Regions from separate parts of the Clostridium sp. 29_15 genome, predicted to be linked through region 3. Evidence: a T-box and tRNA genes for the amino acid it is inferred to sense, from the RefSeq annotation. Region 3 holds a T-box; the other regions hold tRNA genes.
What was found. A T-box is a leader RNA that pairs with one kind of tRNA and senses whether it is charged. The one in region 3 lies ahead of thrS (threonine--tRNA ligase), so its partner is inferred to be a tRNA-Thr.
Positions count from the first base shown of each region.

Region 1 (4,467 bases), on a different contig from region 3:
TTTCAGCACATCAATTAATTTTCCCATTTTAAAAGTTATTATTCATAATTAATATTACTAAGCTTAGTTGAGGCTTTTATTTAGCTTTGTTATAATTAATCTAGTTATTACACCAAGAAAGGTAGCGAAAAATTATGAGCACATTTATGCTAAAAAATAAACATATAAACTTTACTCCTGTAAGTAACATATTTATAGAGAAATATATGCCTAATGCCCGTGGTGAATTCGTCAAGGTATATCTACTACTTCTTAAATATAATGTTGCAGGCGAAATGGGAGTTAGTTCATCTATTATAGGTGCAAATCTTAACATATTAGAATCTGATGTCATAAATGCTATTAATTATTGGAATGATGAAGGTGTAATTGAATTAGTTCCTATAGATAAAATGGGAAATTTTAATATAGAGTTTGTAGATTTATCGAAAGAAGATAATACTCAAAATAAAGAAGTCAATTTACTAGAAGCCCTTAACAATAATTCAAGAAAAGATATGTTAACAGATATTGAAAGGCTTTTAGGACGTCCTCTATCCCCTATTGAAATGACCAACTATTTAAGCTGGGAAGAAGATTATAATTTATCTACAGAATTGACTCTTCTTTTATTAGAATATTATATTCAACGTGGTAAAACCGATTATAGATATTTAAATAAAATAGCTCAATCGTGGCATGAAATGAAAATTACAACGCTAGAACAAGCTCAGCATTATATCACTATGAATGAAGATAAATGGGTGAAAATACGCCATATATTAAAATACCTAGGAATTACTAATACTGAAATCATGAAGCCACAAGAAGAAATGCTAGAAAAATGGATTATGAAATTTAACTTTCCTATTCCAGTAATAGAAGAAGCTTGTAATAGATGCTTCAAAAGATTAAATAGAGCTGAATTTAAATATATAGATGGAATTTTATCTAACTGGAACAAAAATAATTTAAAAACTCTTGAAGCAATTGCTGAAAAAGAAAATAAACTAGCACCTTCATCTATAAATAAAAGTAATTATACAAGTAATAATAGTAAGAGGATGAATAACTCTAATATTAATGTAACGGCTGCTAAAGCTCATGATACTTTAGAACAAGAATTATTAGGATGGTATGATAATGATTAAAGGATATCAACAAAAAATAACTGAACTATACGAAAAAATACAAGAAGATGAAAAGAAAGCCTTAAGAAATAGAAAAGAAGAAATCAAGCTTACAGTTCCAAAAGTTATGGAACTAGATAATGAAATCCAAAAGCTTTCTATCTCTTTACCAATGTCAATTTTACGTGGCATTCCTGAGGAAGAGCTTAATACTGTCCGTGAAAATATTACTACCCTTAGGGAAAAAAAATATGAACTACTTACAGCTAATGGCTATCCTATGGACTATTTAACATTGCATTATCAATGCACTAAATGTAAAGATACAGGATTTATTGGCAATAAGAAATGTAGTTGCTATAAATCAAAATTAGTTAAATTATATTATCAAACTTCAGAACTTGAAAATTCTCTACATAATTGTAATTTTAAAAACTTTAATATTAATTTATTTTCTTCTACTTATGATAACAACCATAAATACACCCAAAAAAAGAACATGGAAATGATTTATGAATTTATTATTGGTGGGTATCTTCCTAACTTTGAAAAAAGTAATACTAATTTATTATTTTATGGTGAGTCAGGTACAGGTAAAACCTTCTTATCATGGTGTATTGCTAAAGAATTATTAGATAAAGGATATTTAGTAATCTACAAGACTTCTGATGAATTGATTAAAGATTTAAGATCTATTGCTTTAGAAAATAATTCTACACTATTAGATCTTCTTATTAATTGTGATTTGCTTATCATTGATGATTTAGGAGCTGAACAAGTTACCGATTTTACCACTAATGAATTATTTAATTTAATAAATAAAAAGCTTTTAAATAATAAAAAGATGCTGATTTCTACAAATTTAAATTTATTAGAAATATCAAATATTTATACTACTAGACTATATTCTAGATTGCTTGGTAATTTTAAATTATTTAAATTTTACGGAGATGATGTGAGAATAAAGCTGAATATATCTAAAAAACGACTTTAATTAAATGTAAAAAAAGTAAGAGTTTATTATAACTCTTACTTTTTTTCTGTATAATTTAAGTGTTTACTATATAAAATTTAGCAAAATAAAAAACTCTAGAAAAACTAGAGTTCTTTGGAGCTGGCAATAGGAATCGAACCTACAACCTGCTGATTACAAGTCAGCTGCTCTACCGTTGAGCCATGCCAGCATGAATGCTATATAAATTTTAAAAGTGGCGACTCAGAAGGGGCTCGAACCCTCGACCTCTGGCGTGACAGGCCAGCACTCTAACCAACTGAGCTACTGAGCCGCATTTATGGTGGAAACAACAGAGGCAGATGCTCTCCCAGCTGAGCTATGCTTCCATAAACAAATTTAAAATGGTGACCCCTAGGGGAATCGAACCCCTGTTACCACCGTGAAAGGGTGGTGTCTTAACCGCTTGACCAAGGGGCCTTAGGCTTTTGTTCTCTAATTTGTTTTCATATGTTCACTTTTAAAATTAAATTGGCGACTCAGAAGGGGCTCGAACCCTCGACCTCTGGCGTGACAGGCCAGCACTCTAACCAACTGAGCTACTGAGCCGCATTTATGGTGGAAACAACAGTGCTTCCAAAAATTTAAAAATGGTGACCCCTAGGGGAATCGAACCCCTGTTACCACCGTGAAAGGGTGGTGTCTTGACCGCTTGACCAAGGGGCCATAATATGGAGCTGGCAATAGGAATCGAACCTACAACCTGCTGATTACAAGTCAGCTGCTCTACCGTTGAGCCATGCCAGCATATTATAACCAAGAAACTATTCTATTTTCATTTTAAATTTAAATGGCGACTCAGAAGGGGCTCGAACCCTCGACCTCTGGCGTGACAGGCCAGCACTCTAACCAACTGAGCTACTGAGCCGCATTATGGTGGAAACAACAGGGATCGAACCTGTGACCCTCTGCTTGTAAGCTATGCTTCCAAAAATTTAAAAATGGTGACCCCTAGGGGAATCGAACCCCTGTTACCACCGTGAAAGGGTGGTGTCTTGACCGCTTGACCAAGGGGCCTAGGTTTTTCATTTCTCTGTCCTTCAGGGTTATTTCCCCGAGCACATTAACTATAATACTTGAAATCCGAAAAAGTGTCAACACTTTTTCTTCATTTTTTTTATTTTTTTTACATCCCCTCATAAAGCCCCTCTTACTCCAGCATTTTTACTAGGTTTTCAGTGTCTTTCATCTTCTCAATAGCCATACCATATCTTGATAAAATTCTTTCTTTTTCCTTAATTTCTTCTTGAATTTTATTAATTTCAAACTTACATATTTCAAAAAACTCTTTTTCTTCAATTATTTCAATAGATATATTAAATCCACTTTTTTTAAAATTTTGACCGGAAGTAATAAGCTTTACTGGTATCTTATAATTAATAACAGCCAATATTTCTTTTTCCCAAACTCCTCTCTTGTTTACTTCATATTTATCTTTAAGTAAATTCAAATTCTCAAAAATAATATCAAGTTCAGCTTCTATACTTTCCAATAACGCCTTATATAGAGCTATAGATATTCCTCTATTAAGCTTTATTTTTAGAAAATCACTATACTTTATTAAGAATTCATCTATTTCTGTCTGTTTAATATATTCTACATCTTTTTTATCAAATACTTTCAGTCCAATATCACTGGGATAGTTAACTACTACTTGATCATAATTCATCCTGCGAACCTTAAATTCTCTTTCAAATTCCTCTAAATCTTTATTAATTATTTTTGCTAACAATAATATCACCTCTTACCTAGTATTCCATAGTTTAATTACTTATATTACTGTGATAAAATCTAAATAAAATTAACTTTGAATAATGAAAACTGATATTATTCTTTAAGGAGTGTTTATTTTGATTCATCATGAATTATTAATTGTTGGCGGTGGTGCAGCTGGCTTAATGGCTGCTGTAACCGCAAAAGATTTTGGTATAGATGTTGCCATACTAGAAGCTACTGATAGAATTGGTAAAAAAATATTAGCTACAGGAAATGGTCGCTGTAATATTTCTAATATCTCTATTACAGAACCCTTTATTAATTATCATAGCAATAATGATAATTTTTATTATGAAACTTTAAAAAGTTTTTCTGTGAAAGATACTTTAGATTTCTTCCTAGCTTTAGGTCTTCCTATTGTAGAATTACAAAGTAGCAAACTTTATCCACAATCTCTTCAAGCATCTTCAGTTGTGGATATTTTTAGATTAGCTTTAGAGGACAGAAATATTCCAATTTATACAGAATGTAAAGTAAAAGATATCCACAGAGGAAAAGTTTTTAAGTTATCCACAAATAATGAATCATTAAAATTATTCACATGTGATAAACTACTTTTAACTTGTGGAG
Region 1 is NZ_MNRT01000030.1:26,611-31,077, forward strand. Features, by position in the region: gene BHW04_RS06360 (DnaD domain protein) at 135-1,130, shown strand; gene BHW04_RS06365 (ATP-binding protein) at 1,123-2,103, shown strand; tRNA gene BHW04_RS06370 (tRNA-Thr) at 2,219-2,293, opposite strand; tRNA gene BHW04_RS06375 (tRNA-Asp) at 2,319-2,395, opposite strand; tRNA gene BHW04_RS06380 (tRNA-Glu) at 2,467-2,541, opposite strand; tRNA gene BHW04_RS06385 (tRNA-Asp) at 2,594-2,670, opposite strand; tRNA gene BHW04_RS06390 (tRNA-Glu) at 2,713-2,787, opposite strand; tRNA gene BHW04_RS06395 (tRNA-Thr) at 2,794-2,868, opposite strand; tRNA gene BHW04_RS06400 (tRNA-Asp) at 2,913-2,989, opposite strand; tRNA gene BHW04_RS06405 (tRNA-Glu) at 3,064-3,138, opposite strand; gene BHW04_RS06410 (hypothetical protein) at 3,272-3,853, opposite strand; gene BHW04_RS06415 (NAD(P)/FAD-dependent oxidoreductase) at 3,972-4,467, shown strand, end outside.
Region 1: it has a tRNA-Thr gene. The T-box ahead of thrS (threonine--tRNA ligase) is inferred to sense a tRNA for this amino acid. The anticodon was not compared.

Region 2 (4,467 bases), on a different contig from region 3:
AAAACACACCCCACCCTTGTACTAATTAAAGAAATCTTTTGATTTCTCCAACTTTATTTAATTGTTCCCATGGAAGATTTAAATCATGTCTTCCAAAATGTCCATAAGCAGCTGTTTGCTTATAGATAGGTCTTCTTAATCCTAAATCTCTGATAATTGCACCTGGTCTTAAATCAAATACCTTTTCTACTATTGATACAATTTCATCATCATTTATTTTACCTGTTCCAAAAGTTTCTACTGATATAGATACTGGCTTAGCTACACCTATTGCATAAGCTAATTGTATTTCTATTTTATCTGCAACTCCTGCTGCTACTAAATTCTTGGCAACCCACCTTGCAGCATATGCAGCTGATCTATCTACTTTAGTTGGATCTTTTCCTGAGAAAGCACCACCACCGTGTCTTCCACTTCCTCCATAAGTATCTACTATAATCTTTCTACCTGTTAATCCACTATCACCTTGTGGTCCACCAACAACGAATCTTCCTGTTGGATTAATGAAATATTTTGTTTCTTCATCTAATAATTCTGCTGGAATAACAGACTTTATTACATGCTCCATTAAATCTCTTCTTATTTGTTCTTGTGAAACTTTTTCATCATGTTGTGTTGATATTACTACTGTATCTATTCTTACAACATTATTTCCATCATATTCAACAGTTACTTGAGTCTTTCCATCAGGTCTTAAATAGCTTAATGTACCATTCTTTCTTACTTCTGTAAGTCTTCTAGCTAACTTATGGGCAGTTATTATTGGTAATGGCATAAATTCTTCTGTTTCATTAGTTGCATAACCAAACATCATTCCTTGATCTCCAGCACCAACTGCTTCAACATCATCTTTATTTCCTTGTTTCGCTTCAAGAGCTTCATCAACTCCCATAGCTATATCACTAGATTGTTCATCTATTGATGATAATACTGAACAAGTATCGCAGTCGAATCCATATTTTGCTCTATCATATCCAATTTCTTTTATAGTATCTCTAACTACTTTAGGAATATCAACATAACAGTTAGTTGAAATTTCCCCCATAACTAGTACCATTCCTGTAGTTACTGTTGTTTCACAAGCAACTCTTGCATTTGGATCCTTTGCTAATATGTTGTCTAATACTGCATCTGATATTTGATCACAAATCTTATCTGGATGCCCTTCTGTAACTGATTCTGATGTAAATAATTTTCTCATTATGCTTAGCTCCTCTCTTCTAGGCATGATATTAATTCTAAGCAATTAAAAACAATAAAAAAAACTCTTCAATAAGAAGAGCCTATATTCATAAGGTCTTTTCTTATCTTGCAAAATTTCTTGCAGGAATTGGCACCACACCTAAAAATGTAAAGTACAAAATTTAAAATGTAAAATTACTATAATTTTTCATTTTTAATTCTCCATTCTTCACTCCTAAATAGGTTGCCGGGTTTCACAGGGCCCTTTCCCTCCACCTCTCTTGATAAGAATTAATATCATGTTTAATTTTCAATCAATTATAACATTATCCCCAAATTATGTCAATATCTATTTCAAAGAAAATAAACACCAATTTTAATATTCATTGTATCAAAATTGGTGTCAAGTCATGGTGGAGGAGGACGGATTCGAACCATCGAAACGAAACGTAACAGATTTACAGTCTGCCCCCTTTGGCCTCTCGGGAACTCCTCCATTTGTGGAGCTGGAACCTACAACCTGCTGATTACAAGTCAGCTGCTCTACCGTTGAGCCATGCCAGCGTATATTATATTTTTAAATGGTGGAAACAACAGGGATCGAACCTGTGACCCTCTGCTTGTAAGGCAGATGCTCTCCCAGCTGAGCTATGCTTCCATATTATTCTAAATTAAATTATAAATGGTGGGGGAGGACGGATTCGAACCATCGAAACGAAACGTAACAGATTTACAGTCTGCCCCCTTTGGCCTCTCGGGAACTCCCCCATTTGTGGAGCTGGCAATAGGAATCGAACCTACAACCTGCTGATTACAAGTCAGCTGCTCTACCGTTGAGCCATGCCAGCGTATATTATATTTTTAAATGGTGGAATGGTGGGGGAGGACGGATTCGAACCATCGAAACGAAACGTAACAGATTTACAGTCTGCCCCCTTTGGCCTCTCGGGAACTCCCCCATTTAATAAATTTCTTTATTAACACTTTGTCTTTCGGCAACTACTTGCTAAACTGACAATGATTAGTATATATGTTTTTATTACATATTGCAACTTCATATTTCGTCATTTAAGTAATTTATAGCTATTTATCGAAGTTTTTATTCTATTTTTCTCTTTTTTACTCATTTTTACTCCCTAAACTTCTATATCTATTTTTATTTTAATTATCAGATAATGCTAAAAAGTTATTTATGTTATTGAATTATATTAAGTAAAAAATATTCATATATATTTATTGTGAGAGGGGGGATTCTTTTGCAAAAACTTAAAATAAATTATAATTCAAATTCAGCCTCCATGAAAATTGCTGAATTTTTAAAAAAATATATTAAACCACAAACCATTATTGTTTGTATTGGTACCGATAAATGTATTGGAGATTGTCTTGGCCCTCTTGTTGGCACATTACTTAAGGAAAATAGTTTTCCTATTCCTATATATGGTACTTTAGCCGATCCTATACACGCACTTAATCTTGAGAAAAGCATCTATGAAATTAAAAGAATATATCCCTATTCAACAATTATTGGTATAGATGCTTGTTTAGGTGATGCTAATTCCATTGGAGAAATTCATGTGCGTGACTTTCCCATTCACCCTGGAAAAGGTGTTGGCAAAATGTTACCTGATGTTGGCGATGTATCCATTATTGGAATTATAGATTCTAGTGATAATTCAGAATTTTTCACTTCCAGGAGTATACGTTTAAACTTAATATTTGAAATGGCTAAAGTAATATCAAATGGATTAATCCAATCTTATTCCAAATAAATATTTACTATATATCAAAAGAAAAGCTAGGTTTAGCCTAGCTTTTGTACTACTCAATTAAAGATATTTCATTTCCACTATCATCAAATTGTAATTTATTAATATAATTTAAAACTTGACCTGTTCCTTCTACTACTGCTTCCACTGAATTTTCAGCTATTTTTACATTTAATCCAGTGTTAACTTCGATAAGTTTATCTAATCCATATAATAATGAACCTCCGCCAGTCATTATTATTCCTTTTTCAATTATATCTGACGCTAATTCTGGTGGAGTTTTTTCTAATATAGATTTAACCCCGTCCACTATTAGGCCAACAGGTTCTTCAAGTGCTTCTCTTATTTCTTCAGATGTAATTTCCACTTGATCAGGCAATCCAGTTACTAGGTTTCTTCCCTTCATTATATAAGAACTTTCTCTTGCATCTTTATATGCACAACCTATATTAATCTTTAGATCTTCAGCAGTTTTTTCACCTATCATGATTCTATGCTTTAATCTAACATATTTTACTATAGCCTCATCAAATCTATCACCAGCTGATTTAATTGATTTTCTTATTACAACTCCACCTAGAGAAATAACAGCTATATCGGTAGTTCCACCACCTATATCTACTATCATATTACCATCAGGCTTGGTTATATCTATGCCAGCTCCAATAGCTGCAGATAATGGTTCTTCTATTAAATGCACTTCCTTAGCACCTGAATTTTTAGTAGCATCAATTACTGCTCTCTTTTCAACTTCTGTAGCTTGTGAAGGTATACATACCATTACTTTAGGAGCTATAATTTTCTTACCCCCACATGCTTTTTTTATGAATTCCTTTAGCATTTTTTCAGTTATGTCATAATCAGATATAACACCATCTTTTAAAGGTCTTACCGCTACAATATTTCCTGGTGTTCTTCCTATCATATTACGAGCTTCTTCACCTACTGCTAAAATCTTATTATTAACTTTATTAATAGCAACCACTGAAGGTTCTTTTAATATTACACCCTTACCTTTCACATAAACCAATACCGTTGCAGTACCTAAATCAATTCCTAAGTCTGCACTTTTTCTCCAAAACCACATTAAATTTCACTCCTATTATATACATAACAATTTAAAAATAATCATTTTTCAACAAAAATTACCTTTATACACCATTATATATATAATAAAGTTATCATTCAATAGCTTTATACTTCATTTTGGTAGCTTTTCCACCTCTTATGTGTCGTTCTGATTTATTAAGTTCCAATACAGAATGTGTCTGTTCTGCTATAGCTGGATTAATCTTAGGAAGTCTCTCTGTCATATCCTTATGAATTGTACTCTTGCTTACTCCAAACACCTTTGCGGTCTTTCTAATTGTAGCCTTTGAATCTAATATATACTTAGCTACTTCTAATACTCTTTCTTCTATATAATCTTTCAAATTACTACCTCCTTTTTTAATAAAACAATCATACCTTCACTAGCCAAACTAATGGCCAGTGAAGATTTATGAAAATTTACATT
Region 2 is NZ_MNRT01000043.1:116,636-121,102, forward strand. Features, by position in the region: gene metK (methionine adenosyltransferase) at 26-1,201, opposite strand; SAM riboswitch class I at 1,302-1,473, opposite strand; tRNA gene BHW04_RS11910 (tRNA-Tyr) at 1,594-1,678, opposite strand; tRNA gene BHW04_RS11915 (tRNA-Val) at 1,765-1,840, opposite strand; tRNA gene BHW04_RS11920 (tRNA-Tyr) at 1,866-1,950, opposite strand; tRNA gene BHW04_RS11925 (tRNA-Thr) at 1,956-2,030, opposite strand; tRNA gene BHW04_RS11930 (tRNA-Tyr) at 2,057-2,141, opposite strand; gene yyaC (spore protease YyaC) at 2,439-2,954, shown strand; gene mreB (rod shape-determining protein MreB) at 3,004-4,038, opposite strand; gene spoIIID (sporulation transcriptional regulator SpoIIID) at 4,133-4,384, opposite strand; gene BHW04_RS11950 (M23 family metallopeptidase) at 4,467-4,467, opposite strand, start outside.
Region 2: it has a tRNA-Thr gene. The T-box ahead of thrS (threonine--tRNA ligase) is inferred to sense a tRNA for this amino acid. The anticodon was not compared.

Region 3 (4,467 bases):
TTCCATGATTTTTCTCTTTTTCACCTACAATAATCATATAAGGTACTCTTTCATTTCTTGCTTCCCTAATCTTATAACCTATCTTTTCACTTCTATTATCTATTTCACATCTTATACCATATTTTCTTAATTTATCAATAACTTCATGGCCATATTCCATAAAACTATCGGAAATTGGTAGAACCTTTACCTGTATAGGTGAAATCCATACTGGAAATTTTCCTGCAAAATGTTCAATTAGGATACCAATAAATCTTTCAATACTTCCAAAGATTACTCTATGAATAACTATTGGTCTATGCTTTTCTCCATCGCTGCCTATATATTCCAGTTCAAATCTTTGTGGTAATTGAAAATCAAGCTGGATAGTTCCACATTGCCAGCTTCTGCCTAAGCTATCTTCAATATGAAAGTCTATCTTAGGTCCATAAAAAGCTCCATCTCCTTCATTAATCTTATAATCTAGTCCACCTTCATCTAGTGCTTCTTTTAATGATCGTTCTGCCATATTCCATTCTTCATCACTTCCCATGGAGTCTTCCGGCCTAGTTGAAAGCTCTACATTGTATTTAAATCCTAATGTGTCATACACTTCATCAATAAGCTTTATTACTCCGAGAATTTCAGATTTTATTTGTTCAGGTAACATAAATATATGTGCATCATCCTGAGTAAAAGCTCTTACTCTCATAAGCCCATGCAATGCTCCTGAAATCTCATGTCTATGAACCCTTCCAAGTTCTCCTACTCTAAGTGGTAAATCTCTATATGAATGCCCTTCACTCTTATAAACAAGCATTCCTCCTGGACAATTCATTGGTTTTAAAGCAAATTCTTTGTTATCAATCATGGAAGTATACATGTTTTCTTTATAATGATCCCAATGTCCTGATCTAATCCAAAGCTCTTTGTTAAGCATTATAGGAGTTTCTATTTCAACGTATCCTGCTTCATTATGAAGTTTTCTCCAATAATCAATTAAGATGTTCTTTAATATAACTCCCTTTGGTAAGAAAAATGGGAATCCAGGCCCTTCATCCATTATTTCAAAAAGCTTTAACTCTCTGCCAAGCTTTCTATGATCCCTTTTCTTAGCCTCTTCTATCATATTTAAATATTTCTCTAATTCCTTTTTAGATGAAAATGCCACTCCATAAATTCTTTGCAGCATCTTATTTTTTTCACTGCCTCTCCAATATGCTCCTGCAACAGAAGTAAGCTTAAAGGCTTTAATAAACTTTGTAGATGGAATATGTGGTCCTCTACAAAGATCTGTAAAATCTCCCTGCTCATATAAAGAAATCTTTTCACTTTCATCAAGAGCATTAATAAGCTCAACTTTATAATACTCGCCTTTTTCACTCATAATCTTTAAAGCTTCTTCCTTTGAAACATCATCTCTCTTAAACTTTAAATCCTCATTTATTATTTTATTCATTTCATCTTCTATCTTTTTAAGATCATCCTGAGTAAGTGATATATCTAAATCAAAATCATAATAAAACCCATTTTTAATAGTAGGTCCTATAGCAAGTTTTACATTACCATAAATTCTTTTTACCGCCTGAGCCATTACATGAGCAGTAGAGTGCCTAATTATTTCTATACCATCTTCACTATCTGCTGTAATTATTTCCACTTTATCATCATTTTTAAGGCCATGATTTAAATCTACTAACTTACCGTTAATTTTTGCAGCTATTGCTTCCTTAGCAAGTTTTTTACTTATTGATGCTGCTAGAGAATAACCATTGCTACCTTCCTCTATTTCTTTCATACATCCATCAATTAATTTTACTTTTATCATAATCTATATAATAGCTACCGAAAATAATGATAACTATTATTTTTCACTTCCTTTCTTTTTACAAAATTCTCTTTACCTTTATTTTCTTTTATATTGTTATAACTTTTATTACTTTCTTTTGTTTAATAAATATAAAAAACATCCATCCCAAACAAATGGGACGAATGCTTATATCCGTGGTTCCACCCAAATTAAATTAAAATTTAATTCATCTTATTTTTATAACGGCGTTGCCGATGGCATTTCTCATATGATACTAAACCATAGCTCAAGGATAGTCTTCTTATAAATCATATTTAGAAATGATTTCAGCCAAGTCATTTCCTCTCTGTAAACTGTATTTTTATAATACTCTTCCTTTTCATCGCAATTTACTATTAACTTACTCTTTTATTTATTATTCTCAAAAAATTAATTTTTATAATTATTTTATAATATTATATTATCATTTTTGTATATTTTTTACAATAAATTCTTTATTTTCTTCTCTTTAACTAAATATATTTTATGTCAAGAGTAAATATTTTACTTGAATATTTTAAAATACTTTTGGATATACTTGTAGATAAATTTATTGAAGGAGGGAGAAAAATGAAACATACTAAAATAATTATTGGAATTGTCATAGTCTTAATAATAAGTATACCAGCTTTTCTTTACTTTAATTATAGTGATAAATCGCTTATAAAAAACACTTCATCTACCAGTACTAGTGGAAGTAATGATACTGATACTAATGTTTCCAATAATAGTTCAAATTCTAATGGTTCTAAAAATAATAGCAGCAATAAGAATACTGAACCCACTACCACTGATTCTGAAGCAAGTACCACTGGTTCTTCAGCTTCAACAGTAACAGCTAATATGACTTACCTTTCACTAAATGATTTTGCCTCATCACTTAGTTGTGTAAACTATACAATTAAAGAAGGCGATACACTAACTTCTATATGTAGCAAATATAATACTTACTGCAATTTAAACACCAGCATAAATTTGGTTACTCTTATTAATAATATTACCAACCCTGAAGAGCTAACCATTGGAAATACATTAAAAATACCTGAAAGTACTTTTGTAAGTGGTACTTTATATAAAATTAAGGAAGGGGATTCCTGGTATAAGATAAGAGATACTTATTATAAAAATTATGATATAGATAATTTTATGAACTTTATCATTGATTTAAATGAGCTTCCAAATAATGTGCTTCCTTTAGGAGAAACTATATTTCTACCAGCTTTGAGTGTATAATTTATATTTTTTGTTAAACTTTCTCTAAATATTTTAAGATATTCTTAACAATAGTTGATTAAACTTCTTTTTCCAACTATACTAAGTTATATAAGTATATTAATATATTTAATATTTTAAGGAGAATTATATGAAATATTTATCTGATTTACATACCCATAGTATAGTTAGTGGGCATGCATATACAACATTATTAGAAAATATAAATTATTGTGCAGAAAAAGGTATAAAAGTTTTAGGTACTTCTGAACATGCACCTTCTATGCCTGGTGCTCCACACTATTGGTACTTTGGTAACTTAAAGGTTGTTCCTAGAGTTATAAACGGAGTTACCATCTTAAAAGGTTGTGAAGCCAATATATTAGACATTGAAGGTTCATTAGATATGTCAGATGAAGCATCAAAAAATCTTGATTATATGATTGCTTCATTCCATGAACCTGTATTCAAACCTAGATCAAGGGAAGAAAATACATTAGCCATATTAAATGTTATGGATAAATATGATAAAGTAGAAATCCTAGGACATCTAGGAAATCCTAACTATCAGCTGAATTATGAAGCCATAATAAAAAAAGCTAAAGAAAAAGACATTATGATTGAAATAAATAATAGTTCATTACTTGGTTCATCAAGAATTGGTAGTGATGTAAACTGCAAAAAAGTTGCCCTTCTTTGCAAAGAAATAGGCACAAAGGTAATTTTAACTTCTGATGCTCATATTAACACATGCATAGGGGTATTTAATAAAGGAATTGAGCTTTTAAAGGAAATACAAATGCCAGAGGAACTAGTAATGAATGATCCCGAAAAATTAATAGCACACCTTAAATCTAAAGGTAGATTGTCAGATTTATAATAACTTGATAACCTCCCTTTTACTTAATATATAAATAAAAAAGATGGAAAAACTTTAATAAAAAGCTTTCCCATCTTTTTTATATAAGCTCTTGGCGGGGGCAGTCGGAATCGAACCAACATTGACGGAGTCAGAATCCGTTGTCCTACCGTTGAACGATGCCCCTATATACCTAATAAAAAAACATAACTTATTACCATTCCATAATAATACATATTTTACATTTTGTAAATATATTTATCTAATTTTATTTACAAAATATAAGATAGCCTAAAAGGCTATCCTATATATTATATTAATCCTCTTTTTTTCTTAAAGATTTTATTGCATGAGTTAATTTTATAGGATTACCATATCTTAAAGTACCCATTCTATATATTTTTGATGCTAATACTCCAACTAATAAAGTTGATACTATTAAAATCAATGCTGAAACTATCATTTCCATTATTGAAATAGATCCTAGAGCTACACGAGTAACTATAGTCATACATGAAGTAAATGGAACATATGATGCCACCTTAACAATTACATTATCAGGATTCAT
Region 3 is NZ_MNRT01000015.1:69,344-73,810, forward strand. Features, by position in the region: gene thrS (threonine--tRNA ligase) at 1-1,807, opposite strand, end outside; T-box leader at 1,961-2,181, opposite strand; gene BHW04_RS01670 (lytic transglycosylase) at 2,399-3,061, shown strand; gene BHW04_RS01675 (phosphatase) at 3,192-3,920, shown strand; gene BHW04_RS01680 (ABC transporter permease) at 4,216-4,467, opposite strand, start outside.